DNA from 4 places in the Clostridium sp. B9 genome. Region 2 is predicted to be linked to each of the others. Evidence: riboswitches for the same ligand, from Rfam matches in the RefSeq annotation. Region 2 holds a riboswitch; each other region holds the start of a gene.

What was found. A riboswitch is a leader RNA that binds a small molecule or an ion and turns the genes downstream of it on or off. The one in region 2 is predicted to bind thiamine pyrophosphate.
Region 1: it holds a riboswitch for thiamine pyrophosphate, as region 2 does, so the genes downstream of both, thiC (phosphomethylpyrimidine synthase ThiC) here and tenA (thiaminase II) in region 2, are expected to answer to the same signal.
Region 3: it holds a riboswitch for thiamine pyrophosphate, as region 2 does, so the genes downstream of both, thiS (sulfur carrier protein ThiS) here and tenA (thiaminase II) in region 2, are expected to answer to the same signal.
Region 4: it holds a riboswitch for thiamine pyrophosphate, as region 2 does, so the genes downstream of both, thiT (energy-coupled thiamine transporter ThiT) here and tenA (thiaminase II) in region 2, are expected to answer to the same signal.

What each region holds. Positions count from the first base shown of each region.
Region 1 is NZ_JBNWKA010000003.1:1,042,432-1,050,269, forward strand. It holds gene ACQZHJ_RS04710 (MATE family efflux transporter) at 1-34, shown strand, start outside; gene ACQZHJ_RS04715 (hypothetical protein) at 229-384, shown strand; gene ACQZHJ_RS04720 (DUF4184 family protein) at 447-1,184, shown strand; gene ACQZHJ_RS04725 (hypothetical protein) at 1,306-1,611, shown strand; gene ACQZHJ_RS04730 (dUTP diphosphatase) at 1,811-2,461, shown strand; TPP riboswitch at 2,619-2,724, shown strand; gene thiC (phosphomethylpyrimidine synthase ThiC) at 2,892-4,202, shown strand; gene ACQZHJ_RS04740 (phosphoribosylformylglycinamidine synthase) at 4,485-7,838, shown strand, end outside.
Region 2 is NZ_JBNWKA010000003.1:3,791,920-3,799,757, forward strand. It holds gene ACQZHJ_RS17160 (ABC-F family ATP-binding cassette domain-containing protein) at 1-855, opposite strand, end outside; gene thiT (energy-coupled thiamine transporter ThiT) at 1,071-1,679, opposite strand; gene tenA (thiaminase II) at 1,679-2,344, opposite strand; TPP riboswitch at 2,506-2,606, opposite strand; gene ACQZHJ_RS17175 (hypothetical protein) at 2,660-2,980, opposite strand; gene ACQZHJ_RS17180 (class I SAM-dependent rRNA methyltransferase) at 3,131-4,306, shown strand; gene ACQZHJ_RS17185 (DUF1667 domain-containing protein) at 4,767-5,114, opposite strand; gene ACQZHJ_RS17190 (FAD-dependent oxidoreductase) at 5,117-6,370, opposite strand; gene ACQZHJ_RS17195 (NAD(P)/FAD-dependent oxidoreductase) at 6,384-7,814, opposite strand.
Region 3 is NZ_JBNWKA010000003.1:2,666,834-2,674,671, forward strand. It holds gene ACQZHJ_RS11630 (ComEC/Rec2 family competence protein) at 1-85, shown strand, start outside; gene ACQZHJ_RS11635 (hypothetical protein) at 305-661, opposite strand; gene ACQZHJ_RS11640 (DUF3783 domain-containing protein) at 1,067-1,495, opposite strand; gene ACQZHJ_RS11645 (thiamine phosphate synthase) at 1,650-2,231, opposite strand; gene thiH (2-iminoacetate synthase ThiH) at 2,334-3,437, opposite strand; gene ACQZHJ_RS11655 (thiazole synthase) at 3,451-4,215, opposite strand; gene thiF (sulfur carrier protein ThiS adenylyltransferase ThiF) at 4,217-5,023, opposite strand; gene thiS (sulfur carrier protein ThiS) at 5,121-5,315, opposite strand; TPP riboswitch at 5,440-5,540, opposite strand; gene ACQZHJ_RS11670 (MFS transporter) at 5,588-7,291, opposite strand; gene ACQZHJ_RS11675 (RelA/SpoT domain-containing protein) at 7,593-7,838, opposite strand, start outside.
Region 4 is NZ_JBNWKA010000003.1:2,290,252-2,298,089, forward strand. It holds gene ACQZHJ_RS10195 (histidinol-phosphatase) at 1-544, shown strand, start outside; gene ACQZHJ_RS10200 (sodium-dependent transporter) at 1,032-2,345, shown strand; gene ACQZHJ_RS10205 (S8 family peptidase) at 2,426-4,234, shown strand; TPP riboswitch at 4,312-4,416, shown strand; gene thiT (energy-coupled thiamine transporter ThiT) at 4,503-5,198, shown strand; gene ACQZHJ_RS10215 (pyridoxal phosphate-dependent aminotransferase) at 5,308-6,387, shown strand; gene cax (calcium/proton exchanger) at 6,482-7,528, opposite strand; gene ACQZHJ_RS10225 (alkaline phosphatase family protein) at 7,783-7,838, opposite strand, start outside.

The DNA of each region.
Region 1 (7,838 bases), 2.7 Mb from region 2:
GGCAGCTTTAACTGGAGAAGTTGCTTTAGGATAATTAGAAGAAGGGTTGTATTTTAAATACAACCCTTTTTTTAGCTTAAATGTAAAACTGATTAGATAATTAAGTAGGCTTAAGGCATTATAGATTCGATAATAACTTAAAATAGAATATTAACAAAATATTGAATAATATGTTAAAATATTGGTAGCAAATAGAGGCTGAAATTTTATTATGAGCAGGTGAGGGTTATGAAAGAATATGTCTATATTTTTTTATATGTAGTTTTATTTATAGCTTTAGGAGCTTTTGATGAATGGGTATACAATTTAATAATAGCAATATTATTTGTTATGGTATCTTGGCTTTGGAGTAAAGAAAGGAAGAAAATTACTAATAAAAAGTGATTGGGGCTTGTATATTTTCTGTGTTATAATTAGTAATACTAACAAATGAAGGGGGACTAGGTATGCCTTTTACATTGGCACACCCAGCAGCTATTGTCTGCTTAAAGAATAAAAGATTTAATTTTACAGCTTTAGTTTTAGGAAGTATGGCTCCAGATTTTTTATATTTTATTAATTTTAGACCATATGGTCATTTGGGGCATGAGTTTTTAGGATTTTTAATTTTAAATTTACCAATATGCTTTTTATTAGCATATGTATTTCATAATGTAGTGAAGGCACCTCTTATAAGTCATATGCCAAGGCCACTAGACAGTTGGTATGGTTATTTAAGAACTGAGAAGTTTACTTTAACTTCATTTAAAGATGTTTTAGTTTTTTCATATTCGGCATTATTAGGTATGTTAACACATATAGTATGGGATGCATTTACTCATAAAACAGGATTCTTTGTCAATCATATAGGTTTTCTTCAGAAGAAAATGATTACAATTGGTGGGTATGATGTTTATGGATATAAGCTTGTACAACATATAAGTACACTTATAGGTTTAATTATAGTATTAATAGCTTTATATTTACTTAAGGATAAGCGAAAAAGAATTTTATGGGGACATAGAAGTTTTAAGGAAAAATTTATTTATGATATCTCTATAATAATTATTTCTATTGTAGTTTTAGTATTAAGCTATTTAGTGTTTAGTTTTTGTGGAATAACTTATGGAATAGGGGCTTTAGTTATATCTATAATAAATAGTGTTTTTATTGGAAGTATAATATTAGGGTTTATATATAGGTAAATTACCAAGAATGTATTATTACATAAATCTTACACTATTATTATAATTTTTTAGTGAGTTATAGCTTTAGGAGATGGTATAATATAGCTACTAAGATACTGATGGAAAGGAATAAAGTCTTATGGATAAAGTTCTTTTAGTGAAAAATATATTAGATGCATTAATATTTGTAGGTTCATCTATTATTGGTGCAATATTATATGGATTTATTGATAAAAAGTATAGCTTAACAGAGAAAATTTTTGACCCTTTTAAAATTAATTATAAATGGGAATGGATTTTACATTTGGTTTTGGCAGTTCTAGTAATTATGACAATTAATTACTTTGGAATATATGTGTTTAAAATTTCATGGTTTATAGTTATTGCTTTAACGGGATTTGTTACTGGAATTTGTATATATAATTCTAATAGGAAAAGTTTGTAAATAGTGATTAGTAAGAAAGCTTAGAATTTTATTCTAAGCTTTTTATGTTATATAGAGAAAAGTTCTGTAATTATAAGTTAATTAAAAATATTATTAATAAAATGTTAACAAAGTGCTAATTATATATTATTTTAAGTATATTCAGAGTTTGTGAAATTGTAAAATTTAAAATAAAATTAACATGAAGGGTGGTGATTATATGGCTGGTGAACAAAAAGTCAGAGACGTATATATCCAATATGAACAAGATGGAGAAACTCCAAAATATGAAACTCCTTTAGCGGCAGGTGCAGATGTATTTGCAGCAAGGGATATGGTTATAAGACCATTTGAGAAAGTTGCAATTCCCTTAAACTTAAAATTTGCAATTCCTGATAATATGGAAATACAAATTAGAGCAAGAAGTGGACTTTCATTAAGAACAAACTTAAAAATTTCTAATTCAATAGGGACTATTGATGCAGATTCAATAAGTAACATATCTGTAATATTAGAAAATAATTATAATATAGCAAATCTTCCTTATGAAATTGCTAATAACATTGAAATATTAGAGGATTTAAAAAATAATTATACAGAAGTTAGATTAAAGGATTATTTGGAATCAAAAGGGAATGATATGAGTGTTTATGAAGAAGAAGGCGCAAGAGCATATAGAAAACTATTAAAGACTTATATATATTTAGATAAGAATGGAAATCCTTATGGAACTATATACATAAAAAAAGGAAATAGAATAGCTCAAATGGTTTTAGCTAAATATTATAAGGCTAATTTTATAGAAACTGATGACGTTTCAAAACATAAAAGTGTAAATAGAGGCGGGGGATTTGGTCATACTGGTTTTTAGATTAATTAGATAGAAATATATATAATTTTTAGCAAGAAGAGTGTAAGATTATTAGAATGGGATAAAGAGTAAGAAATATTAGATAAATAAAAATAGTAAATATACTTGAATTTATTAAATAATAGGAATATAATGAGAAAAAATGAATAAAATTAATCGTATGTGCTAGGGGTGCATTTTATGTGCTGAGAGGACAGCTGTCTGTCTAACCCTTAAAACCTGATGTAGTTAGTACTACCGTAGGGAAGCCAAAGAACTATTGTTTATTTATATTTAAACATTTAGGTGTTAAATATATTTATTTAAGTGTTTATTAAGCTTGCCTTATGGCAAGCTTTTATTTTTTATAAAAATATAAAAATATATAAATAGGATCCTAAATTTAATTTAACTGCGCAGTTAAGAAATAATAAAAAAGGGAGAACTAATTATGAATTATACAACACAAATGGATGCTGCCAAGAAGGGCATAATAACAAAGGAAATGCAAATCGTTGCAGAAAAAGAAAACTTTGATGTTAAAGAGTTAATGAGTTTAATGGCTGAAGGAAAAATAGTAATACCAGCTAACAAGAACCACAAAAGCATAAGTGCAGAAGGTGTAGGACAAGGGTTAAAAACAAAAATAAATGTTAACCTAGGAATTTCTAAGGATTGTGCAAATATTGATTTAGAGTTAGATAAGGTTAAAAAAGCTATAGAAATGAAAGTAGAATCCATAATGGATTTAAGTAGTTATGGAAAAACTTATGATTTTAGAAAAAAACTTGTTGAGATTTCTACTGCTATGATAGGTACTGTTCCTATGTATGATGTTGTTGGTTTTTATGATAAGGAGCTTAAGGATATTACTGTAGATGAATTTTTTGATGTTGTAGAAAAGCATGCTAAGGATGGAGTTGACTTCGTTACTATACATGCTGGTTTAAATAGAGAAACTATAAATACTTTTAGAAGAAATAAGAGATTAACAAATATTGTTTCAAGAGGAGGATCACTTCTTTTTGCTTGGATGGAGTTAAATAACAGAGAGAATCCTTTCTATGAATACTTTGATAGATTATTAGATATATGTGAAAAATATGACTTAACACTTAGCTTAGGAGATGCTTGTAGGCCCGGTTCAATAGCAGATGCAACAGATGCTATTCAAATAAAAGAGTTAATAACCTTAGGGGAATTAACTAAAAGAGCTTGGGAAAGAAATGTACAAGTTATAATTGAGGGACCAGGTCATATGTCAATAGATGAGATTGAGGCGAATATGATTTTAGAGAAAAAACTTTGCCATGGAGCACCATTCTATGTTTTGGGGCCAATAGTTACTGATATTGCTCCAGGTTATGATCATATAACAAGTGCTATAGGGGGCGCTATAGCAGCTACTTATGGGGCAGATTTTCTTTGCTATGTAACTCCAGCAGAACATTTAAGACTTCCTAATTTAGATGATGTTAAAGATGGAATAGTAGCAGCAAAAATAGCAGCTCATGCAGCTGATATAGCTAAAGGAGTTAAAGGAGCTAGAGAAGTTGATAATAATATGAGTAATGCTAGAAAAAGACTTGATTGGGATGAAATGTTCTCATTAGCTATAGACAGTGAGAAAGCAATAAGATATAGAGAAGAATCTACACCAGAGCATAAGGATAGTTGTACTATGTGTGGAAAGATGTGCTCAATAAGAAATATGAATAAAATTCTTGAAGGAAAAGATATCAACCTTTTAAGAGAAGACTAATTTTATAAGAGATATATTTATTAGTTTTAAGATTTACTTTCTAGCATATTTATTAAAATACGAAAGTTGAATTGATAAAACTAATTATATATCTCTATTTTTATACATAATAACGAATTATTTTATTGTAAAAATGATTTTTATGTATAAAATAACTTGCAAAAAACGAACGTTTGAATAATTTTAAGTGTTGACAATACGTGTTTAGAGTGGTAATGTTTAATTAACGAATGATTAATAATTAATAATAAATAATGTTCGTGTTTTGAATGGGGGATAAAAATGTCTGGTATTAGAATGGTATTTGTAGAAAAGAAAACTGGTTTTAATGTTGAAAGTCAGATATTACTTAAGGATTTTAAAGATAACTTAAGAATTAGTAGCTTAAAGGATGTAAGAGTTTTAAATAAATACATACTAGGAAACATGGCAGAAGAGCAATATAGAAATACGGTAAATACTATTTTGTCAGAAGCTCCTGTAGATAAGGTTTATGAGGAGAATTTTAATATTGCAGAGGATGAAAAAGTATTTGGAGTTGAATACTTACCAGGTCAATATGATCAAAGAGCAGATTCAGCATCAGAGTGCATAATGCTTTTAACTGGTGAAAAAGTTCCTGTTAAATCATCAAGAGTTATAGTTCTTAAAGGTGATTTAAGTGAAGAAGAAGTTGAAAAAATAAAAGCTTATTATATAAATCCGGTTGATTCAAGAGAAGTTGAAGCCTTATCAAAAGTTTTAGAAGAAAATTTAGAAGAACCAAAGGCTGTAGAAGTTTTAAATGGATTCTCAAATTTTTCAAAGGAAGAGCTTAAAGAATTCCACGGAATGAATTCTTTAGCAATGAGTTTAGAAGACTTAGAAATGATAAGAGATTATTTTAAGAGTGAAGATAGAAATCCAACAATAACAGAGATTAAGGTTATTGATACTTACTGGTCAGATCATTGTAGACACACTACCTTTGAGACAATAATAAAAGATGTTGAAATTGAGGACGGTAAATATTCAGAACCAATAAAAAAAGCATATGAAGATTATAAAAATTCAAGAGCTTATGTTTATGGTGATAAGTTAGAAACTAGAGATGTTAAGCTTATGGATTTAGCTACAATCGCTATGAAAGAACTAAGAAAAAGAGGCATGCTTGATGATTTAGATGTTTCAGAAGAGATAAATGCCTGTTCAATAAATATTGACATAGAAACTGATAAGGGAACAGAAGAATATCTTTTAATGTTTAAAAATGAAACACATAATCACCCAACTGAGATAGAGCCATTTGGAGGAGCAGCAACTTGTTTAGGAGGAGCTATTAGAGATCCACTTTCAGGAAGAAGTTACGTTTATCAAGCCATGAGAGTGACAGGAGCAGCTGATCCAACAGTTAGTATTGAGGAAACTTTAAAGGGAAAATTACCTCAAAGAAAGATAACTTTAGGAGCAGCTCATGGCTATAGCTCATATGGAAATCAAATAGGTCTTGCAACTGGACAAGTTTCAGAAGTTTATCATCCAGACTATGCGGCAAAGAGAATGGAAGTTGGGGCAGTTATAGCAGCAGCACCTAAGGAAAATGTAATAAGATTAGAACCTTCAAAAGGAGATTTAGTTATACTTCTTGGAGGGAGAACAGGAAGAGATGGTATAGGAGGAGCTACAGGTTCATCTAAAGAACATACTGAAGAATCAATAAATCAATGTGGCGCAGAAGTGCAAAAGGGAAATGCACCTACAGAGAGAAAAATTCAAAGATTATTTAGAAATAAAGAAGTAGCTCAAATGATTAAGAGATGTAATGACTTTGGTGCTGGTGGGGTGTCAGTTGCCATTGGAGAGTTATGCAGAGGGATTGATATAGATTTAAATAAAGTTCCTAAAAAATATGAGGGACTAGATGGAACGGAGCTTGCTATTTCAGAATCTCAAGAGAGAATGGCAGTAGTTGTTTCAAAAGAGAATGCAGAGAGATTTATTAAACTATCAGAGGATGAAAATCTAGAATCTAATATTGTAGCTGAAGTAACTGATACTGATAGATTAAGAATGATATGGAGAGATGATGTAATAGTTGATATTAAGAGAACTTTCTTAGATACAAATGGGGCAAAGCAAGAAATTTCGCTAAAGGTTAAATCACCAACTGCATATCCATATGAAGTTCAGAAGTGTGATGTTAAGAGAAAGTGGTTAGATTCATTGAGAAACTTAAATGTTTGTAGTCAAAAAGGGCTAATAGAAAGATTTGATTCCACAATAGGAGGTGGATCAGTCTTAATGCCTTTAGGAGGAAAATATCAATTAACTCCTTCAGAAGGTATGGCTGCTAAGATTCCTGTATTAGGAGGAGAAAGTAAGGATGCTTCTTTAATGACTTATGGATTTAATCCTTACTTAGGAATTTGGAGTCCATTCCATATGGCATTTTACTCAGTTATTGAATCAGTAACTAAGATTGCTGCTATGGGTGGAGATTATAAAAAGGTTAGATTAACTTTCCAAGAGTATTTTGAAAAGCTATTAAAAGATAAAGAAAAATGGGGAAAGCCTTTTTCAGCTTTACTAGGTGCTTATAAGGCTCAAATGGATTTAGGATTACCTGCTATTGGTGGTAAAGATTCAATGTCAGGAAGCTTTGGAGAAATAAATGTTCCGCCAACTTTAGTTTCATTTGCAGTAGGCTTAGAAAAAGCTTCAAAAATTATTTCACCAGAATTTAAAGAAGTTGGTTCAAGCTTAGTTCTTATAAAAGCTGAAAAGTTAGAAGATGGAACTATAGAGATGGAAGGGTTTAAGAAAAATCTAGAAAGGCTTTATGAATTAATGGGAGAAGGAAAAGTAATTTCAGCTTATTCACTTAAGTTTGGGGGAGCTTCAGAAGGAATTACTAAGATGAGTTTAGGAAATAGAATTGGGGCTAAAATAAATTCTCTTACTGAAGAAGAGTTATTTGGATTTAATTATGGAAGCTTAATCTTAGAGGTTAAAGAAGGGGTTAACCTTAAGGATGATTTTAAAGATACTAATTACAAAGTTATAGGTGAAACATCAGAAAATGAGGTAATAAGATGTGAAGAATATGATTTTGAATTTTCTCTAGAGGATTTAGAGAAAGCTTATGAAGAAAAGCTTGAAGATGTATTTAAATCAAAAATAGAGAATTCTAGTGAGTGCGTTTCAGATTTAATAAGCAATAAAGAAAAGGTATCAATGCATATATATGATGAAAAATTAAAATCTAAAGTAACTAGAGTTGAAAAGCCAAGAGTTGTTATTCCAGTATTCCCAGGAACAAATTGCGAATATGATTGCAGAAGGGCCTTTGAAAAAGAGGGTGCAGAGGTTAGAGAAGTTGTTATAAGGAACTTAAATAAAGAAGCTTTAATAGAATCAATAGAGATTCTAAAAAGAGAAATTGATGAAGCTCAAATAATAATGTTACCAGGTGGATTCTCAGCAGGGGATGAACCAGATGGATCAGCAAAATTCATTGCAACAATATTCAGAAATCCTAAAATAAAGGATGCAGTAATGAGTCTTTTAAATGAAAGAGATGGATTAATATTAGGAATTTGTAATGGCTTCCAAGCCTTAATAAAGTTAGGACTTCTACCATATGGAGAAATCTTAGAT
Region 2 (7,838 bases):
TGCTTTTTGTTTAGTTGTTCTAGCCTTAGCTCCTCTTCTAACCCAAGCAAGTTCCTTTCTCATAAGGTTTTGTCTCTTTTCTTCACTAGCTTTTTCTATAGCTATTCTCTCCATCTTCTTTTCTAAGAAAACTGAATAGTTTCCATCATAGCTAAATAGTCTACCTCTATCTAGTTCAAGTATTCTATTAGTTACTCTATCTAAGAAATATCTATCATGAGTAATCATTAAAAGAGCACCTTTTCTACTATTTAAATAATCCTCTAGCCAGCTTATAGTATCATTATCTAAGTGGTTTGTAGGCTCATCTAATATTAAAAGTTCACTTGGTGTTATCAAGGCAGCAGCAAGCATTATTCTTTTCTTTTGACCACCTGATAGATTTCCAACCTTCTCATCAAAGTTAGTTATTCCAAGCTTAGTTAAGACGTTCTTAGCTTCACTTTCCATATCCCAAAGGTTTAGAGCATCTATTTTTCCTTGTAGCTTTATTAATTTCTCTGAATCAGCATCACTGCTTTCTCCATTATTTATTTTTTCTAAAAGCTCCTCATAATCTCTTAGTATTCTCATTTCATCTGAATTACCTTTAAAAACCTGCTCTAAAACAGTTGCGTTATCATCATAGTCTGGAGTTTGAGCAAGATATTCTATTCTTACTCTATTTGCCTTTGTTATAGTTCCTTCATCAGGTTCTTCAACTCCTGCAACTATTTTTAAGAAAGAAGATTTTCCTGTTCCGTTAACGCCTATAAGCCCAATCTTCTCTCCTTCATTTATTCCTAAAGACACATTATCAGCTAAAATTTTCTCTGAATAGCTCTTACTTATATTTTCAAGAGTTATTAAATTCATCTCTTATCCATCCTTTTCAAAACAAATCTTAGTTTCATTATAATATAAAGTTAACTTTCTTCCAAAACTAAAAATAGGTTGTATCAACTCCTAATAATAAAACTTATAAATACATTCGAACAAATTCTTAATTCCATTCATATCATTTATAAGTTTTATTTATAAGATATTTTGATACAACCTACTATACTTTTCTACTTTAACTTTTAATATATTTAAACTCTATTTGCTACTGGCTTCATTCTTTTTGCTAATAATTTTACTGGCATTATTGTTAATACTATAGCAGTAAGTAAACTTTCTAATCCAGCACTACTAATATTATATATAGCTGAATAAATCCATACATTCATTCCTGGAGGAGCATACTGTCCGAAGAAAACTACACCTGATATTATGCATATAAATGTGCTTAAAGAACCTGCCATAAGTGACCCTAAGAATATCTTGTACTTCTTATCAACCCCAAAGCTTCCTGCTAGTCCCAAAGCCATATTTGATAAAACATAATCTAATAAAAACTGTATAGGATGAACTATAAATGCACTATTTAGTATTTTTAAAAGTCCAAATATTAATCCACCAGTTACACCAACTGATCTTCCATAAACCAATGAAAGTAACATTATTGGTAACATTGAAAAGAATGTAATTTCTCCACCTTGAGGATATCTAACAATTGGAATCATATAAAGCACATATGAAATAGCTACACTCATTCCTATCATAGTTATTTCCTTTGTTGTTATCTTATGCTTTCTTAAATCCATAAAATATAAAACTAATAATACTACTGAAATAGCACCTATTAAATATACACTCATTATTCTTCACCTTCTTCATAAGCCATGTTCCAAAAATCTAACTCATAAAGACTGGCTCTCTTAAATATATCTATTAATCTGTCTTTCTTCTCTCTTGATAGCTTTGAACAAGTCTTGTCCACATATTCTATCCACTCATTCGTAAACTCTGTAAATCCTTGTGCTGAATACTCATCAATCCATGCTCTAAAGAAATTTTTTTCAAGTTTGTCTGCATACTTTTCTGCAATATGTCTCCCTATAAAACTATAGCTCCATGTACAAGGAAGTGTCGCTATTGCTATATCTTCTATATCCCCTGTTAAAGCTATTCCTTGCATATAGCTTGTATAGCTTATTGTAGTACTTTTATACTTTTTAGTTTCAGCCTCTAATTCTGATATACCAAAATCTTTCAAGTACTCAATATGTACTGCAGTTTCATCCTCCATAGTTCCCTTTGTTGATCTATAGAAAAATCTCATCTCTTCCATAGTTCTAGCTTTTACTACACCTGCACAAAATACTTTTGCATACTCTTTTAAATAAAGATAATCTTGAACTAAGTATTCTCTAAACTTATCCTTATCCAAAGTTCCCTCTCCAATTTCTTTTATGAATGGGTGATCTAAATATTTCTCCCATATTGGCATAGCCTCTTTTAATAGTTCTTCTGTAAATCTCATATTATAGATATCTCCTTTAATCTTTATGATTAAACTAAACAGCCAAATAAGGACTACCTAAAAGTTAAATAAAAGGTATAGAAACAAAGAAAAGCTACATCCTGTAGGATGCAGCTTATTTATAAAAAAAGTTACTATAATCTTAAGTTAATACTCTTATAAAACTCTTAAACAGGCTTTCCTACGCTGGTATTACCCAGATCAGGTTTAAGGGTTAATAACAAATGTTATCTCTCAGCCAAAGGCACCCCTAGCTATAAAGTTCCTCTTTATTATATTATTTTTCTTCTACTAATTCCAGTTTTTTATTATTTATCACATTATTCGAAAGTGATTCCAGTAATTTTTATTTTGCATCATTATTTTCATAATCTCCTCATCACTTCCATATTCATCATACCATTTTTCTAAAATTTCATAAGCAACTCCATGATATAGAAGACTTCCGATAACAAAAGGCTTCGCAGGTGCATCACTTAATGAAATTATAGCTACTCCCGTTCCTATAGTTCCATAGATTAATGCTCTCTCTGGAGTAGCAAACTCTTTAGCCTTCTTTTTAAAGTCAGTATTTTTTATGTATCTTTTCAACCTTTTAGGTGTTGGAAAAACAATAGCCTTTATCACTTTATTCATTCCTTAAAAATTACTCTTATTAAAATATATATTCAAAACCTTATCTTTATTCTAAAAGTTTTTGATAAAAATTATATAAGCATTTCTCCTATTGAAAGGCCTATTATGTGTTATAATCTTATAAGAATTATTTTGGAAGGAGCTATTTAAATGGCGAGTAAGTTTTATTTACACAAAGGCAAGAATAAAAAAGCTGAACAAGGTAGACCTTGGATTTACATTGATGAAATAAACGAATATGACGGAGACTACGAAAACGGAGATATAGTTGAAGTTTATAATCATAAAGGATATTTCCTAGGAAAAGGTTACATAAACGATAGAAGTAAAATAACAATAAGAATAATGACAAGAAACATAGATGAAGAAATTGATGAAGAATTCTTCAAAAGAAGATTTAAAGATGCATGGGAATACAGAAAAACTGTAATAGATACATCATCATGCAGATTCATATTTGGAGAAGCTGATTTTCTTCCTGGTTTAACTGTAGATAAATTTGAAGATTACTATGTAATACAAATTTCAACTTTAGGTATGGATAAATACAGAGATTTAGTAGTTAAAATACTAGTTGAAGAGTACGGCGCTAAAGGTGTTTATGAAAGAAGTGACATAAAGACTAGAGAAATAGAAGGTTTAGAACAAACTAAAGGATTCTTAACTGAACCATTTGATACAGATGTAGAAATAGTTGAAAATGGTGTTAAATACATTGTTGACCTTGAGAATGGTCAAAAAACAGGTTTCTTCCTAGACCAAAAAGAAAACAGAGCTGCTATGCATAGAATCTGTAAAGGAAAAGATGTTTTAGACTGCTTCACTCACACTGGCTCATTTGCTTTAAATGCTGGTATAGCAGGAGCTAAATCAGTTTTAGGAATAGATGTTTCTCAACATGCTGTTGATTGTGCTACAAAAAATGCTGAACTTAATAACCTTCAAGATATAGTTAAATTTGAAAAGCATAATGCATTTGATGTTTTAGGAGATTGGTCAAGAGAAGGAAGACAATTTGATGTTGTTATTCTAGACCCACCAGCTTTCACAAAATCAAGAAACACAGTTAAGCAAGCTATAAGAGGATATAAAGAAATAAACCTTAGAGGAATCAAAATGGTTAAAGAAGGTGGTTACTTCGCAACTTGCTCATGCTCACATTACATGGATGAAGAACAATTAAAGAGAACTGTTGCTGAAGCTGCTCATGATGCTAGAAGAACATTAAGACAAATAGAAGTTAGAACTCAAAGTTCAGATCACCCAATACTTTGGAACTCTGATGAGTCATACTACTTAAAGTTCTTCATATTCCAAGTATTTTAAAAACTTTTTGATTTAATGAATATAAAAAATAATACAGGGTAATATAATAGTGTAGCAAGAAAAAGATAAAAAAGCTAAAGCTTATAAATTAAAGAGGTGCTTTACAAAATGGCATACACTCTAAAACTTTATAGGGTAAATACTTAAAATTAAATATAAAATTATTATAATCATGAGGTGCTTTACAAAAATGGCATACACTCATTAATATGGTCATAATCAATTTATATTTAATAATCTATTTTAAGCTACAATGCTAGTTAGGAGTTTTATTCTATCCTAATTAATGTACATATAATATTAGATGTATTAAAAGAAAAGGTATCTGTTTAATAAACAGATACCTTTTCTTATTTCAAAAACTAATTCTAAAAATCAATATTAAAATTCTTTATAAAAGCATGGGGTAGGATAATTCAAATTATTTATTCATTCTAAGAATTAGCTTTCCTAAACTTTATTAAATGACAGTCTTAGCTGAAACAATATCAACTCCAGTTCCTAAAACATTCTCTATAATAATATCTCCAACTTTTATAGGTAGCTTTATTGATGCTTTATTAATTTCCTTCATAACATCAAATATCATTCCTTTTGGAATTGGCTCTTTTGTTTTAACTGGGATGACAATATTATTACATCCGTCTATTTTAACTGTTGAAGTTACTATTCTTGTAGGATTCTTGACCTCATTTAGTCCATATATTTCTCCTCTTTTACAAGTATTACCAGTAACCTTTTCTTGTTCTGTATCTACTGTTAAATGACATCCTCTAGGACATACTATACATATTAATTCTTTCATCATCACTATTCACCATCCTCTAATGAAATTGTTATTGTTCCCTTAGCATCCTTAAGCTTATCCTTAAGTATTGTAATTCTTTCCATCTCTGCTGGAACTACATGAGGCTTTTTAAATTTTTGAATTACATTGCCTTCCTCATCTCTAACAACAATTTGCTTATTCTTAAATACATTTCTAACTCTCATAAATACATTTAAGTTTCCATCTAAAGATTCAATTTCAAATTTTTGAGGAACTGTATACCCTATATTTTCTCCATTTTTAATTTCAACAAAGTTATTTTTTCTCTTTTTACCTTTGATATATTTTGCTGCATTTCTACCTGCATTTTTTGCTTCTTCAGTAACAAAGTCAACTAAATCATGAACATGTACTACATTACCACAAGCAAATATTCCATCTTGATTAGTTTCCATACTTTCTGAAACTACAAGTCCATTTGTTCTAAAATCTAGGTCAACTCCAGCATTCTTTGAAAGTTCATTTTCAGGAATTAATCCAACAGATAATAATAATGTATCAACATCAAATTCTATTTCTGTTCCTTTAATAGGTTGTCTATTTTCATCTACTTTAGCTATGATTACTTTTTCTAATCTTCCATCACCTTTAACATCAATAACTGTATGAGATAAATATAAAGGTATATCGTAGTCTTCTAAACACTGAACTATGTTTCTAGTTAATCCATTAGAATATGGCATAAGTTCAACAACAGCCTTTACTTCAGCCCCTTCAAGAGTCATTCTTCTTGCCATTATAAGACCTATATCTCCTGATCCTAAAATAACTACCTTTTTACCAACCATGTATCCTTCCATATTGATAAATCTTTGAGCAGCTCCAGCTGTGAATATTCCTGAAGGTCTATCTCCTGGAATACTTATAGCTCCTCTAGTTCTTTCACGGCATCCCATAGCAAGAACTATTGCATCAGCTTCTATTTTTAAATATCCCTTCTCAGTATTTATAGCATGTATAGTTTTTCCTTCAATATTTAAAACCATGGTATCTAACATAACTTCTATATCAGTTTCCTTAACCATGTCAATAAATCTCCCTGCATACTCAGGTCCTGTAAGTTCTTCTTTAAATGTATGAAGACCAAATCCGTTATGAATACATTGATTTAAAATTCCACCTAGTTCTTTGTCTCTTTCTATAATCAATATTTTTTCTATTCCATTTTCATAGGCCTCAAATGCTGCTGCTAATCCTGCTGGGCCTCCACCTACAACTACTAAATCATATTTCATAACCATAATCCTCCTACTTAGTTTTTCCACTTATTATATATGAACCATTTTTATCTAAAAGCACATCTTCTATTTTCATTCCAGTCTCACGTGAAATTATTTCTTGAACTCTAGGTTCACAGAAGCCACCTTGACATCTTCCACAACCTGGACGACATCTTCTTTTTACACCATCAATAGTTCTAGCTCCTAAAGTTCTATTTATGCTATCAACAATTTCTCCCTCTGTTATGTTTTCACATCTGCAAATTATTCTTCCGTATCTACTATCCTTATTTATTAACTCAGCTTTTTCTTCTGGTGAAAGTTCTATAAAATGAATCTGTTCTCTCTTCTCATTAAAATCATTTTTCTTTTCTAATGCTAGTCCACATTCTCCAAGCATTTTAACTACATCAACTGCAATTGCAGGTGCAGAGCTTAGTCCTGGTGATTTTATACCTGCTACATCAAAGAACCCTTTTACATCTTTAGCTTCTCCTATTATAAAATCAGTATAATTAACTATAGCACGAAGGCCTGCAAAGTTTCTAATGTTTTCTCTAAAGTTAACTGCCTTAGTTGTTTTTAATGAAACCTCTCTAACCTTTGCTAATCCATCATATTCTGTTGAAACTGAATCCTTATCTTTAGTATCAATAGCATCTGGGCCTACTAATAAATTTCCATGAACTGTAGGCGTAACTAAAACCCCTTTACCAAGTTTAGTTGGACATTGAAAAATTGTCTTTTCAAACAAGCTTCCTTGGCTCTTATCTAGAACATAATACTCACCTTTTCTTGGAATTATTTTAAACCCTTCTTTACAAACCATGTTATGTATCTTATCTGCGTAAATTCCAGCAGCATTTACAATATATCTAGCTTCCACTATATCTCCATTTTCTATTGTTATCTTGAAATTTTCATTTTTTTCTATTGCTACAACCTTAGAATTTAATCTAAGTTCTCCACCATTTTCAACTGCATTTTCTGAAAGAGCTATTGTAAACTCATATGCCCCAACGATTCCACCTGTTGGACAGAATAAAGCTTCTTTTACATCATTATTTAAATTAGGCTCCATTTCTAAAACTTCTTCTTTTGATAAAATCTTCATTCCTTCTACGCCATTTTGAAGTCCTCTATTATATAAATTCTTTAACTCTTTTTCATCCTCTTCATCAAATCCTATAATTAAAGATCCGTTTCTTTTAAAAGGAACAGATAAGTCTTTACAAAGCTTATCAAACATCTTATTTCCTTCAACATTATATTTTGCCATTAATGTTCCTGGCTCTGGATCATAACCAGAGTGAACTATTGCTGAATTTGCCTTAGATGCTCCCATAGCAACGTCATTTTCTTTTTCTAATTCTACAACTTTTAAATTATATTTTGTTAATTCTCTAAATATTGCTCCACCTACTACTCCAGATCCAATAATTGCTACATCATAAACCATTAAATATCGCTCCTTTTTATAAAA
Region 3 (7,838 bases), 1.1 Mb from region 2:
GTATGACATAGAAACTTTTAGAACTGATGAAGATGGAGAAATAATTCTAACATCAGATGGAAAAACAATAAACTTTAATAAATAATCTTTCCAAAAAATCATTCCAAAACTTTAAATGAGAATAGGGGGATTGGTGCGAAAACAAATCTCCCCTATTTTATATATATTTAAAATCATTTATATAATAATCAATACTGTCTTTACAACTTCATAATAGTGCTTTATATTTTTCTTGATTTTAATATATGCATTATTACTTTCCATCAAGTACTTTTTTTAAGCTTGCCTCTATAATATTAGTATCTTATGGAAATTCTATCTCTAATAAAGTTGCCTCTCCAATTGCTGCTGACTGAGATGTCTGTAATGATTGTTTTACCTCAGTCTTATCAAATGAATTAATATACTCACTTTGCTTATTCTTGGCATCTTTAATTTTTTTATAATAATATTCTTCTCTTTCTTGTATAGTTTTCTTTTTTATATTATCTACTTCTTGAACTTTAGTTTGTTGGTCTTTATATGAATTTTCCTTTATATGTTCAATGTCTAACTCTTGTGGCTCTGAACTTTTAGCATAAATTTTATAAGCAGCACCTCCAATAATACCACCTACAACTAATATAGATAAAATTATAATACTTATCTTTTTAATATTCATTTGTAATATCCTCTCTGTATTAAAACATTTAAAGTTTAATCTTTACGATTTTATTTTAAAATAAAACAGACTCAAAATCTACTTTTTTTACCAAAAGTAATCTATTTGAACAAAAATATAAAATTTTCTTCAAATAACTTTTAAAGACCTTAATTATTATTGATTGAATTATTTTACAACTCCAAACTTTTATCATTTTTAACCATATACAGATATGTTTTTATTATTCACTACTTAGATCCTTTACGTAAAAAAAGTTCTATAAAAACAAAAAATCTACAGAAAACCTGTAGATTTTAATAATAAATGTTTATATACAAACTAATAAACTTAAATATTCATTGTATTAATTCAATTATGAACTACTCACCACTTATAAAAGTTGGAACTTCTCGTTAAATACACTTAAGCATTTTCATGAGTAGTCATGTTTCCAGCTCTTAATGCTCTTCTTTCTTCTATTAGATTTTTAAGCAAGAAATCCATAGTCCAATTTACAGAAGTTTCTGTAACAGTAGCTACTATTGGTCTTTGTATTCTTGCTTTCTTTAAATTTTCTAAGAATACATGTATCTTTCCTGGAGCTATAGCATTGAATATTATAGCTCTCTCTTTAACACCATTAGCTTCGCTATTATCCATTTTATCCTCTAATATATTTTTTAAAACTTCTTCACTATTTTTATAGTTTAAAACTATTTGGTCTTTTATTCCCATTATTCTAGCAAAGTTTTGAACTTGTTTTAACTCTTTAGCTCCAAAGTTATATAATATTACACAACTTCTTCCTTCTTGTTCACTTCTATCTGAAATATCTATTTTCTCAAATGACATAATATACTCTCCTCTTTATTAACAAATTATAATTATTAATTGACATTAATTATATCATATTTTATCCAATTCTTCTAATTCAAATTCATATTTTATTCAAAGAACCCTTCTAGTTTTAAAGTAATAACCAATTAAAAATCCAAACTTTAATTTACTAAAAAAACTCAAAACCTTTTATTTCATTCTCTATATCATTACATTTAAATAAAATTGACATACATGCAAAATCATCTGCTCCAGCCTTTAAAACTTCTTTATAATTATTTTTATCTATTCCTCCTAATGCTATGATTTTACATTTAACCTTTTGTCTAAGCTCTCTTATAAAATCAACACCTTTCCCTTTAGTACCAGGCTTACATTCAGTTTCAAAAATTGGAGAAGCCATTATATATTCAACACCTAAATTATCTGCAACAATAGCCTCTCCAACGGAATGAATAGATACTATTATCTTCTTATCCGTAATCTCCACTCTTCTCTTAATAAATATTTCAAAAGGTAGTTGAATATATTTTTCATCAACTCTTTTAAAAACATCAACATTAGAATTTATTATTAAATTAGTATCACTAGAAATTAGAGATTTCACTTTAGAATACAAGCTAAAGAATTCCTCATCATTTAAATCTTTTTCTCTCAAGATGATATTTTTAACCCCTAGTTTACTAGCTTTATTCAAAGTTTCAAAATACATTTCCTTATTCACTAAATTTCTGTTACTTATTAAAAACATGTAAATTCTCCCTTATATAAAATAATAAAACCTATAAATCCTAAAAAGTTTACTATTACTTTTATAAATTTATAAGTTTTATATTAATTTATAAACTAAATTTTAAAATCTATGCCAATCTTTAAATATTGGTTGGTATCCTTTTGATTTTATTAGTTCTTTAACATCTTCTACTGAACTTTCATCACTTATATCAAACTGAGAAGTTCCTTTCTCTTTTAATGAGTGTCCACCTACCTCTGTTGATACTCCAGCACTTATTTTAGTTACCCCTAGTGGTATTAAATTTCTTCTAAACTCCTTTTCTTCTCTAGTTGAAATGTTTATCCCTCCTTGTGGATCAAATAACTTGTATGCTAAAATCATCTGAACTAAATCTCTATCACTAACAGCATTCAATTCCTTAAGCCCTCCCTCACAAGGCCTTATTCTAGGCAATGCATAACTTATATCTATATGAGGATATTTTTTTCTTAGATACCTTCCATGTAAAGCTGTAAAGAAAGCATCAACCCTAAAATCAGAAAGTCCCAGTAATGCACCTATCCCTAAACTTCTCATGCCAGCCTTAGCCCCTCTTTCAGGAGCATCCAATCTAAATTTATAATCTTTTTTTGGGCCTGCTATATGCACTCTATCATAAACCTCTTCATCATATGTCTCTTGATAAACAGTAAGCCCCTCTGCCCCTGCTAAAACAGCTTTCTTATATCCATCTTCTGTCATTGGATATATTTCTAAGGTTATAGAAGGAAACATTTCGCCTAAAGTCCTTATGCTTTCTTCTATATATTCAACCGGAGTGTGATATTCACTTTCCCCCGTTAATATCAAAATATGCTTAAAACCTTCCTCTGAAATAAATTTCCCTTCTTTTTTAATTTCTTCTTGATTAAGTTTTCTTCTACAAATCTTATTTTCAACATTATATCCGCAGTAAGAGCATTTATTTATACAATAATTTGAAATATACATTGGCGTATATAATAAAACTGTTTTCCCAAAATATTTTAAAGAAAGCTCTCGTCCTTCTTGAGCCATATTTTCTAAAACTTCTGTAGCTCTTGGAGAAAGTAAATTTAATAAATCCTCTTCGCTTTTATTTCTCTCATATATACTTCTAAGTACATCCCCTTTTCGTACACTTTCAAAATATTTATTAAAATCAAACTCTCTATATTTTTCTATTACTTCATAAAAACTCACTTCATTCATCCCCTTAATCTAAAAATCCTGTTAATGGAGATGATGCATTTCCAAATTTAGATTCTCTTCCCAGTCTAGCTTCATAAGCTAATCTTCCACCTTCTACAGCCATGCTAAAAGCTCTAGCCATTTCTATTGGATTTTCTGAAGATGCTATAGCTGTATTAACCAAACAAGCTGCTGCACCCATTTCCATAGCTTCCATAGCCTGTGATGGCTTACCTATACCAGCATCAACTATTATAGGAATATCTAACTCATCTATCATAATCTGAATAAGCTCCTTAGTTTTTATTCCTCTATTACTTCCTATTGGTGCCCCTAATGGCATAACAGCAGCTGCTCCTGCTTCTATTAATCTTCTTCCAGCATATAAGTCTGGACACATATATGGTAAAACAATAAACCCTTCATCAGCTAAAACCTTTGTAGCTTTTATTGTTTCTTCATTATCAGGAAGTAAATACTTAGAGTCTGAAATAACCTCTATCTTTATCCAATTCCCACAGCCCATAGCTCTAGCTATTCTAGCTATTCTTATTGCTTCCTCAGCATTAGTTGCCCCAGAAGTATTAGGAAGTAAGATTACATCCTTTGGTATATTTTGAAGAATATCCTCTTCCTTATTATCTAAATCTACTCTTCTTAAAGCTAGTGTTATAACTTGTGCCCCACTTCCTTTTAGCACATCTTTTATTATTTCATTTGAAGGATACTTTCCTGATCCAACAAAAAGTCTATTTTTTATTTCTACTCCACCTATGATTAACTTGTCCATTTTATACTTCCTCCCATTTCTCTACTGCAATTTTTAAAACTAAGTTTGCCATATGATTGGCACATATAGCTACTCTTGGAGCCATAAGCCCATCCCCTTCCTTAGCTTCATTAACTTCATCACCACAAAGATAAAACTTATCTGTAATCTTCCTTGTCTTTATTAAATTAGAATCATAAAATCCAGCCATACCAGAAGCTGCTATTAGGTACTTTTCTCTCATATTTCTTAAAACATAATTAGAAAGCATAGCCTTATACTCAGCATTATCAAAAGCTTCTAAAACTACATTAACCTCATTTAATACATCCATATTGTCTTCTGTAATAAGCATGACTTCAGCCTCTACTTTTATAAAGGGATTTATTCTCTCTATATTCTTCTTTAATGCAAGTGATTTAAACTCTCCTATATCATCAATGTAATATTGTTGTCTATTTAAATTTGAAGGCTCAACCACATCAAAATCTATAAGTTTAATATATCCAATACCTAATCTTGCTAGAGAAATAGCTATGTTTGATCCAAGTCCTCCACAGCCTGCTATACAAACCTTAAGTTTCTTAAGCTTTTCATGAACTCCTGGGCTATGTCTTGAAACCATTAATGCTTCCAATTCATCTTTGGTTGGAACAATTCCTTTCTTTATAAAAACAACTCTATCATTTTCTTTTAACACCTTATTTTCATTTATTGGATATCCATTTAAAACAACAATATCTGCTTCCTCTAAAACCTCTTTCTTTAAAGAATATAAATCTTTACTTTCGCAAACCTCAATCCACTTTTCATTAACTTTTACTTTCATAAGCTCTCAACTCTCTAAAATACTATTTCTAAATTTTCTTTCCCTTAAATATTTTAATAAGAAACTTTATATCTAATTAAAATATAATCACACGCTCTTAGCCTCCACCTACAAAAGCTATTATTTCTATAGAATCTTCATGATTTAATAGGATTTCATCAAAGTCTTCAACTTTAATTATTTCTCTATTCAACTCAACTACTACTCTATTTTTATTAACATTTAATTTTTCTAACAAATCAGAAATAGTCTTTAAATCCTTTTTATCCATTTGCTTTCCATTGACTTTCATATTCCCACCTCTTTTCCTCTTAATATTGCTTTAACCCAAAGAAAAAAGGTTTAGCAATTATTGCTAAACCTTTTAAAAAATATATTCTAATCAATCATAATATCTCTATTGACTATGATGAATCAAAGTCTAAAATATACTTCCCTACGTTGGTATTAACCAAATCAGGTTATTAGAGTTAGGATTTCTCCCTCTCAGCTTTTTACAGCACCCCTAGCAATATCTTAAAATTTATTTAATTTACTTTATAATACATCAATAGAAAATTTTTATCAATTATTTTTTTCTTGTTTTTTTAATGTTTTATTTTTTGCAGTTATTAATTTATTATTTAACATAAATGTTAGTATTAATCCAACTAAAGCTATTATTGCACATGTTAAGAATAACTTAGTATAACCTGTATTCATTGTATGTTGGAATGCACCCTCTATTGCTCCTTTAGCACTATCTAATTTATCCATATATGAATTTTGAATCATATTTATATTCACATGAGGATTATTTGCAAATTTATCTCCTAAAGCTGCAAATTGAGACTTAACCATTTCCTTTACAATACTAAAAATATTAGTAACACTTGCATTGCTCATTGCATTTGATAAACTTGTAGATGCTCCACTTGCATTTGTCATGGCATTTGACATTCCATCCATATGTGGCATAACTTTTTGTAATGCATCTGGAACTCTTCTTCCTGCATCTGATATAAAGTTAATAAGTATATTAGGTGATACTGCAATACCTATTGATTTAACTAAGGATACTGCTGATTGTCCTACTGTAGCTTCTTTATCTGGAACTAAACTCAGCATTAAATAGTTTATTGGAGTTCCCATAGAGAAACCTAATCCAAATCCCATGATAGCTAGTCCTATTATTAAATTCATCATACCAGGATATTTTGTTGTTATGTATCCTTGATAAAGGTTACCTATTATAACTAAAAACAAACCTGTTAATAATACTTTCTTAACCCCTATTTTATCAATAAACTTACCACCTAAAGGTGCTGCAATACCTACAAACACTGCAAATATAGTAGTTATATATCCTCCACTTCCCATTGGTGTTTTTAATATATTTTCACTAAATTGAGGAATGAATACTGTTGCCATTAATCCACAACCTACTACAAAACTTAATATTAAAGTTATTGCAATCTCTTTATTAGTAAAATATGATAAGTTGATAACTGGATCTTCTGCTCTTTTTTCAGCCCAAACTAACACTGGTATTGAAATCACAAATACTAATAAATATGGCCAAACTTCAGTTGATTTTATTGAATTCGTAAAATCATAGAATTTTAAGTTTGTAGCTCCGTACATTAAAGATAATATTAACACAGCCAATACGCCTGAACCTAATAAGTCTAATTTCTTAGCCTTTTCAGTTGAAGTATTTTCTTCTAATCTAGTTGCTAAAAGTAATATTATTATACTTATTGGAACATTTACCAAGAATAAAAATCCCCAGTTTTTATCTCCGAATATAGAAAGTATCCCTGAACCTAAAGTTGGTCCTATAACTGTTGCTATTCCATATACTCCACCAATCATTCCTAAAGCTGATCCTCTCTTTTCCACTGGGAATGATGTTCCTATATATGCTGTAGCTATTGGCATTATACCACCGCCACCAATTGCTTCTATAACTCTTGAAGCTAATAGGAATGAATAACTACCTACATAATCTGAAACTCCACATAATAAAGAACCTAATCCAAATAAAATTATTGATACCATGTAAACTTTCTTTCTACCAAATTTATCAGAAAGTTTACCCATTATTGGCATTGAAACAGCATAAGCTAAAGTATATATTGTTACAACCCATACACTAGCATCTTGTGAAACATTTAATCCATTAGCTATTATATCTCTAGCTGGTGATACAATACCTGAATCAATTGCTCCCATAAATATACCTAGTAGAAATACAAGCATAGTTATAGCAGTTGATTTTTTATTCATTTCTTCACAACCTTTCTTAGTTATGAATTGTATTAATCTTATTTAACTTACAAAACTTAGTATAAAATCTATTTTAAAGAAATAATAACTTTAAATACTATTAATACAATTCACAATGAACTATGTTCATATTACTCCTTTTTAAATTCAAGTTCAAAAGGCAAATAGGTTCAAATTTCTTTATTTTACCCTTTTAGCTAAAAGTTTTCTTTATCTTATTAACATTTCGTTAATATTTTGTTCATACTGTATTAAAATAGCAGTACCAAAACTTTAAATGAGCTTCAGTACTGCCATATAATTATATTTCTCTATTATTTATTACTTCCTTTAATTTTTTAATTTCTTCATCTTTCTCTCTAAGCTTGCTTTCATAGTAATTACACTTATCATCTAAACTATTGTTAAGTTGATTAATTAAAGATGCCATTTCATCAGCACTTCCAACTATTCTATTAAATAAAAGTAGATTTGACTTTAATATTTCTGGAATTTCTGTATGTGAGTATCTAAGCCTATGATCTATCTCTCCATAACCCTCTTCAAA
Region 4 (7,838 bases), 1.5 Mb from region 2:
TGGCTTAGAAATTGAATATTTAAACTCTGATGATTACTACTACAACTATCTTGTAAACGAATTAAATTTTGATTATTTAGGTCTTGGTCAACACATGTTTTTAAATGAGGATGGTGAGCTTAAGCATACATATTCCTTGGAAAGCACACAAGATTACATAGAATATGCTAAAAGTATATGTGAAGGAATAAAAACAAACTACTTTTCATTTATAGCTCACCCTGATTTAATATTTATAAATGATTTTCCTTGGGATGAAAATTGTGAGGAAGCTTGTAATTTAATAATTGATACTGCTAAAAAATATGACTTTATATTAGAATTTAATGCTAATGGTTTAAGAAGAGGATTAACTAAATTTTGTGATGGTGAAAGATATCCATACCCCCATGAAGCATTTTGGAAAAAAGTCTCTCAAAAAGGTGTTAAAACCATAATAAATTCTGATTGTCATAATCCTAAAGACCTTTGGGATTCAACTATGGAAGAGGCTTATAAACTTGCTAAATCATTAAATCTGAATATAGTTTATGATATAAATTAATAAAATGTACTTGCTTTTTTTAAATATTAGATATATAATCAATTTAAATTTATTTTAGGAGAAAAGATTATGAGTAATACAAACTTATGCATAGCAAAACTTAATAACTTTTATTATTGCTATTATAGATAGTTTGTATTTATGATTTTAAATAAAATTAAGTCATAGATACAAACTCCAAGAAATTTGGAATGTATCTATGATGGCTTAGTTTACGTTAACAAAAATAGGTCACATAGGTAATACTATATGACCTTACATAAGTGATTTCTCAATAGGTCATGTAGTTTAACTATATGACCTATTTTTTTATTTATAAATAAGGCTTTGTTTTAAGTGAGTGTTGATTTCTAGCTATATATTTAAAACCAACTCAATGATTAATAAGATTTATATTACTCATTAAGATGATTTTTCATCTATCTCTATAAATAAACACTAGTTTAAAAGATGGCCACGAACAAAAAATTTTTAGGAGGTAATCACTATGAAAGAACGTGAAAAATTTACTGGGAGGTTTGGATTTGTAATTTCCTGTGTAGGCGCAGCCTTAGGATTAGGTAATATATGGCTTTTCTCCTACAGACTTGGACAATATGGAGGAGCTGCATTTTTAATACCATATTTCTTATTTGTTTTTATCTTAGGTACTACTGGACTTATGACTGAATTCTCTTTTGGAAGAAAATTTAAAGCTGGTTCTTACACTGGAATTGTGGAATCATTTAAAAGTAAATCATTAAAAGGTGGTAGACTTTTTGGAATACTTCCTCCACTTGGTTTAATTGGAGTATTTATATTCTACTCTATTGTAATTGGATGGATTTTAAAATACTTTTTCTTAAGTGTAAGTGGAAATATAACTTCAATTGATACCACTTCATATTTCAATGAATTTGCAGGAACTTCCTCTACTATCTTTTGGTTTGGACTAGCAATAATTTTAACTCTATTAATAGTTTGTTTAGGTATAGGTAAGGGAATTGAAAAAGCTAATAAGATAGTAATGCCTCTTCTTTTATTGATATTTATCATTTTAACTATAAGATCTTTAACACTTCCTGGAGCTTCTGAAGGTGTAAAGTACCTATTAGTTCCAAGATGGGAAAATCTTTTAAAAGTTGATACATGGGTAATGGCGTTAGGCCAAGCATTCTTTACTGTCTCTCTTAATGGTTGTGGAATGGTTGTTTACGGAAGTTATATTAATACTGATTTTGATATTCCTAAATCAGCTGTACAGACAGCTATTTTTGACACAATTGCAGCACTTTTAGCTTCATTTATGATAATGCCTGCTGTATTTTCTTATGGCTTAAATCCATCTTCTGGTCCATCACTATTATTTATAACTTTACCAAAAGTATTTCAAGAGATGAATTTTGGAACGCTATTAAGTTCATTATTTTTCCTTAGCATAATTTTTGCTGCTATATCCTCTTCAGTGAACATGTTAGAAGGGCCTGTTGAAGCTTTCATGGCTATTTTTAATAAAAATAGAGTTAAAACTTCATTGGTAATATCATTTTTTTGTTTTATATTAGGACTTCCACTTGCAGTAAATATGACCTCATTTGATAATTTTTCAAACTTAATAACAATAGTAATCTCCCCTCTTTGTGCTTTAATTGTCGCTTTTGTATTCTACTATATAATTGGAGGAGAAGAAGTATTATTAGAGATTAATAAAGGTGCTAAACACCCTCTTGGAAAATGGTTTATTCCTCTTGGAAAATATGTATTCGTGATAGTAACTGTTCTAGTAATTGTATTAGGAATAGCATATGGTGGTATAGGTTAAATATTATCTTCTCATTATTTATAGAACTTTAATTTTTTTTATGAATAATATAATTATTATCACTTTAATTAGGAGCTATTATGATAAAAAACTTTTATAATGACCCAGATTTTATAAACCTGGTTATTGAATATTTTGGTGATATAGAAAAGATAATTGAAGATATTCCAGATGCAAGTATATATATAATAGATGAACGAATAGCTATACTCTCTTTAAAAGAAGACAAGCTTGATATTTTGCTAAAAGAGGTACAACCTTTTATACTTGCAGAAATAGGAGCACTCTATACCTTGGAAAATGTCTCCCCAGTAGAAGCTTCCTCTGCAACAAATTTTCATCGTAACCCGTATATAAACCTTACAGGAACGGATGTAATAATAGGTATGATTGATACTGGTATAGATTATTTAAACGATGAATTTATGCTAGAAGATGATTCTACACGAATAATCTCTATCTGGGATCAAACTATTGATTCAGATAAAACTCCCGAAGGAATGCTTCATGGCAGCGAATATAGTGAAAATGAAATTAATGAAGCTATAAAACTTTTCAAAGCTGGAGGAGATCCATATACAATAGTTCCATCAAAAGATGATATAGGACACGGAACCCAAATGGCTTCTATTGCAGGTGGTCGTGGTAAAAACAGAGATTTCATAGGAGCCGCTCCAAACTGTAAATTTATAATAGTTAAATTAGAAGAAGCCTTTGAAAGCTCTACAAAATTATTTTATCCTAAAAATAATATTCCTATATATAAAAATACTGATACAATCCTTGCAGTTAAATATCTTTATACCCAAGCAATAAAGTATCAGAAACCCATTGTAATCTATATAGGTATTGGTGGTAATCTTGGACCTCATTCTGGTGAAAGCAATTTAGAAAGATATATAAATAAAATATCTACTAAGAGAGGTATTGTAGTTGTTAACTCAACTGGTAATCAAGGTAATACAGATACACATACTTCTAGTAAAATACCTGGAAAAGGCTTAAATAGCATAATAGAATTAAATATAGATAAGAATCAAAAAGGCATCATACTTCAAATTTACGGTAAAAAACCTGATAAATTCACTTTAAGTATATCATCTCCTTCTGGCGAAACAATAAAAAACATTACCGTCTTCGATACTAAAGTCGGGTTATTTGGTCTATATTATAATATTAAATTTATATATGAAGGAACAACTATGGAGATTGCCTACGACTCACCTGATGAATTCACTGGTGATGAATCCATACTTATTCGCGCAAATAATATAACAGAAGGTATATGGAAATTCATTCTAACAGGAGAATATATAGTATATGGTAAATATGACGCATGGATTCTTCAAAGGGAATTACTCGCTCCAAACACTAAATTCTTATCTCCAACTAAGGAAACTACCTTAACAGAGCCTGGTACTTGTGCAAATATAATTACTGCTGCATACTATAATCAAAATAATAATGCCATAGTGTCAAGTTCTGGTGAGGGATTTACTAGAAATAATATAGTTCAGCCAATCATAGCTGCTGGAGGAATAAATGCAATAGCAACTAAACCAGGTGGTGGCTCTTCCCTTGTTTCAGGCGGAAGTGTAGCAGCTGCTGTAACTGCGGGCTGTTGTGCTCTACTTCTCCAATGGAGTATTATAGATGGAAACAATCCAACAATGTATGCTCAAAAACTCCAAACATTTTTGATTAGAGGTTGTAAAAAAAGACCTAACGATAAATACCCTAATAGAAATCTAGGATATGGTATTTTAGATTTGGTTGGAACAGTAAACAGTTTAAGATTAGGCACTTTAAGTAGATCTAATTCAATTTCTAAATCAACCGATGAAGAATTTTATATAAATAATTTGTTTATAAGAAAGCCTAAGGAATAATATTTATTAATTGAAAGTTTTTATTATTTTAACTTGACCTAAATAAGATTTAGAGCTAAAATTAATTTAGAATTATTTTCATGTGCTAGGGGTGCCCTTTGGCTGAGAAATAGCTTATAGCTATTAACCCTCAAACACCTGATCTGGTTAATTCCAGCGTAGGGAAGCGTTTTAGGCTGAATTTTAACCGGATTCTTATTAAAGAATTCGGTTTTTTTATTCTTTCTTCTACCCTCCCTATGCATTTATTAAAAGGAGGGGTTAAATTATGATGTCATTTTCTGAAATAATAAATGACTTTATAAACAGTTTTTCAGAGATTAACTTAGGTGGAAACTTTAAAGAAATAATAACTAATCCACTTACATTACTTACATTAATAGCATGTCTATTAATATTTTTACTACTTATAAAATCCAAAGATATTAAGTTTGATACAAAAATGATTACAACCATTGGTATAGCATTAGCTTTAACTACTGTATTAAACATGTTAAAAATATATAAGTTTCCTCAAGGAGGAGGTATAACTATAGGAGCTATGGTTCCTATAATACTTATAGCATTTGCTTATGGTCCACTTGTTGGTATGCTTACTGGTTTTTTATTTGGTATAATATCACTATTTATAGATCCATATATTCTTCAGCCAGTTCAAGTTTTATTTGATTATCCATTGCCTTATATGGCATTAGGAGTTGCAGGATTCTTTAAAAACCACAAAATTTCGGGAGCCATCATTGCAATCTTCTTAAGATTTGTGTGTCATTTTATTTCTGGAGTTGTTTTCTTCGGAAGCTATGCTCCAGAAGGAATGTCTCCAATAATTTATTCACTATTTGTAAACGGCTCTTTAATAGGTGCTGATGGAATCATATGTATAATAATACTTACTCTTTTACCTATTAATAGATTAATAAAAGCTATGAGTTCAAAAAATACAACTGCAGGATATATAGCATAAATTTTAAAGGTTTAGGTCATATTAAAGACTTAAACCTTTTATTTTTTATTTTAAAAAACTTTATTATAAGTATATAATAAATAGTAGAACTTAACTTAGGAGGTTAATTATGAGTACAAATCATGGAGCTAACTTATTTGACTTATCAAATAAGCTAGGTTTTGAAAAAAAAGAAATTAAAGATTTTAGTTCAAATATAAATCCTTTTGGAGCATCACAAAAAGCAAAGGAATTTGTTTTAAATAATATAGATATGGTTTCTATGTATCCAGATCCTGAATATAAAACTTTAAAAGAATCAATTTCTACTTACTGTGGCTGCTTAAAAGAAAATATAATAGTAGGTAGCGGTGCTACTGAACTTATCTCTTCTTTCATAGAGATAATAAATCCTAAAAAAGCACTTTTACTTTCTCCCTCATACTCAGAATATGAAAGTGAACTTGAAAAAATAAATTGTGAAATAGCTAAATTCTTTTCAAAAGAAGAAAATGACTTTAAAATTGATGTCAAAGAGCTAATATATTCAATAAACTCTTCTAACTATGATTTAGTTATTATATGTAACCCAAATAATCCAACAGGATTTGCTTTCTCAAAAGATGAAATAACTGAATTATTAGCTAATACTAACACTTTTGTAATGCTTGATGAAACTTATGTTGAATTTACTGAACCTGAAATATATTCATCAACTACTCTAGTAGATAAATTTCCAAAACTGTTCTTAATTAGAGGAACATCTAAGTTCTTCTCAACTCCCGGAATAAGATTAGGCTATGGACTTATATCTCACAAAGAAACAAAAAAGAAGATGAAAGAAAAACTTGATTTATGGAATATAAATATATTTGCAACTTCAATGGGTGAAGTTATGTTTAAAGATGAAGAGTACATAAAATCAAATACCACCAAACTAAAAAATGAAAGGGACTATTTATTTAATGAACTAAGCTCAATGGCAGATTTAAAGGTATTTAAAAGTTATAGCAACTTTATACTTTGCAAAATTTCATCACAAAAACTAACTGCTAAAGAACTTTATGATATCCTTATGAAAAAAGGAATAATTATAAGAAACTGTACCTCATTTGAAGGATTAAACGAATATTTCTTCAGAGTATGCGTATTGAAACCTGAGGACAACAAACTGCTTATAAAACTATTAAAAGAAATCTTCTATAACTAGTATATATTATTTCTAAATATGCTATTGTAAATCCAATTACAAGAAAAAAACTACCTAAGTTTTAATAAAACCTAGGTAGTTTTTTATTTTTCTATTAAACTATCATAAACATTGCTGCTATTATTAGATAAACCGCTAAAAGTTGAACTCCTTCAAGCCAATTAGATTCTCCATCATTAACTACTCTATTCGCTATTAATACTGAAACTATTAAAGCAACTAATTCAAAAGGATTGAATATAATGCTCATAGGCTTAAATATCAAGCTTAAGAATATTAAAACTGGAGCAACAAATAGTATAACTTGTAGACTTGATCCTATAGCTATTTCTACTGCAACATCCATTTTATTCTTCATAGCCATTATAATAGCTGTACTATGCTCTGCTGCATTACCTATTATAGGGATTAGAATTATACCTACAAACAATTCGCTTAATCCTAAGCTTTGTGTCATAGGTTCTACTGCTCCGACTAAAAATTCACTCTCTATGGCTATAATTACAGTGGCAATTACTAAAACAAATATAGCTTTCTTTAGTGACCATTTAGCTTCTCCCTCTTCTTCCTCTTGCTCTACTGCATAAATATCCTTATGAGTAAAGAATGAGAATACTAAACTTAATATGTATATAGCAAACATTACTACTGCTACAATAACACTTATGCTCTCATATGTAGTGTTTAATAATTCAGGTTTTATAGTATGTGTAAATATAGCAGGTATTGTTAGTCCAATAACTGCAAATAAAAGCATACTTGAACTTGTCTCTACTACCTTTTTATTAAAGCCTTGAGTTTTGTATTTTAAACCTCCAGCTAACATACTAGCACCGAGTACTAAAAGTATATTTCCTATTACCGAACCAGCAATTGATGCCTTAACCACATCAAAAAGTCCATCTTTTAATGCAAAGAAAGATATTATAAGCTCAGTAGCATTTCCAAATGTAGCATTTAAAAACCCACCTAATTTTGGTCCTGTATAAAATGATATTTCCTCTGTAGCTTCCCCCATTAATCCTGCTAAAGGAACTATAGCTAAAGCCGCTAATAAAAACATAATTGTTGGTGAAAAGTGCATAAATTCACCTATAATACTTATAGGTATGAATATTAAAAGCCATTTAAGTATTTTCATCTTTTGTCCTCCATATATAATTTATTGCTAACATACACCATTATATCATTTTTATTAACATTTTTAACACTTTATTAACTATATAAAACAAAAAAAACGCTATTCATAAGCGTTCTTTTAATTAATTACATATCTACATATTTTATGAAATAATTATTGGCAATATTATTTTCTACCATTTTAATTTATCATAATTTTGCGACAATTTCAACAATTTTAAATAAATTAATTATTATTACCATATTTTTTAAATTCTATGCTCTCTCAAAAATTCTCTCTTCAATTTTTCCATCACTATTTTTAAATTGTA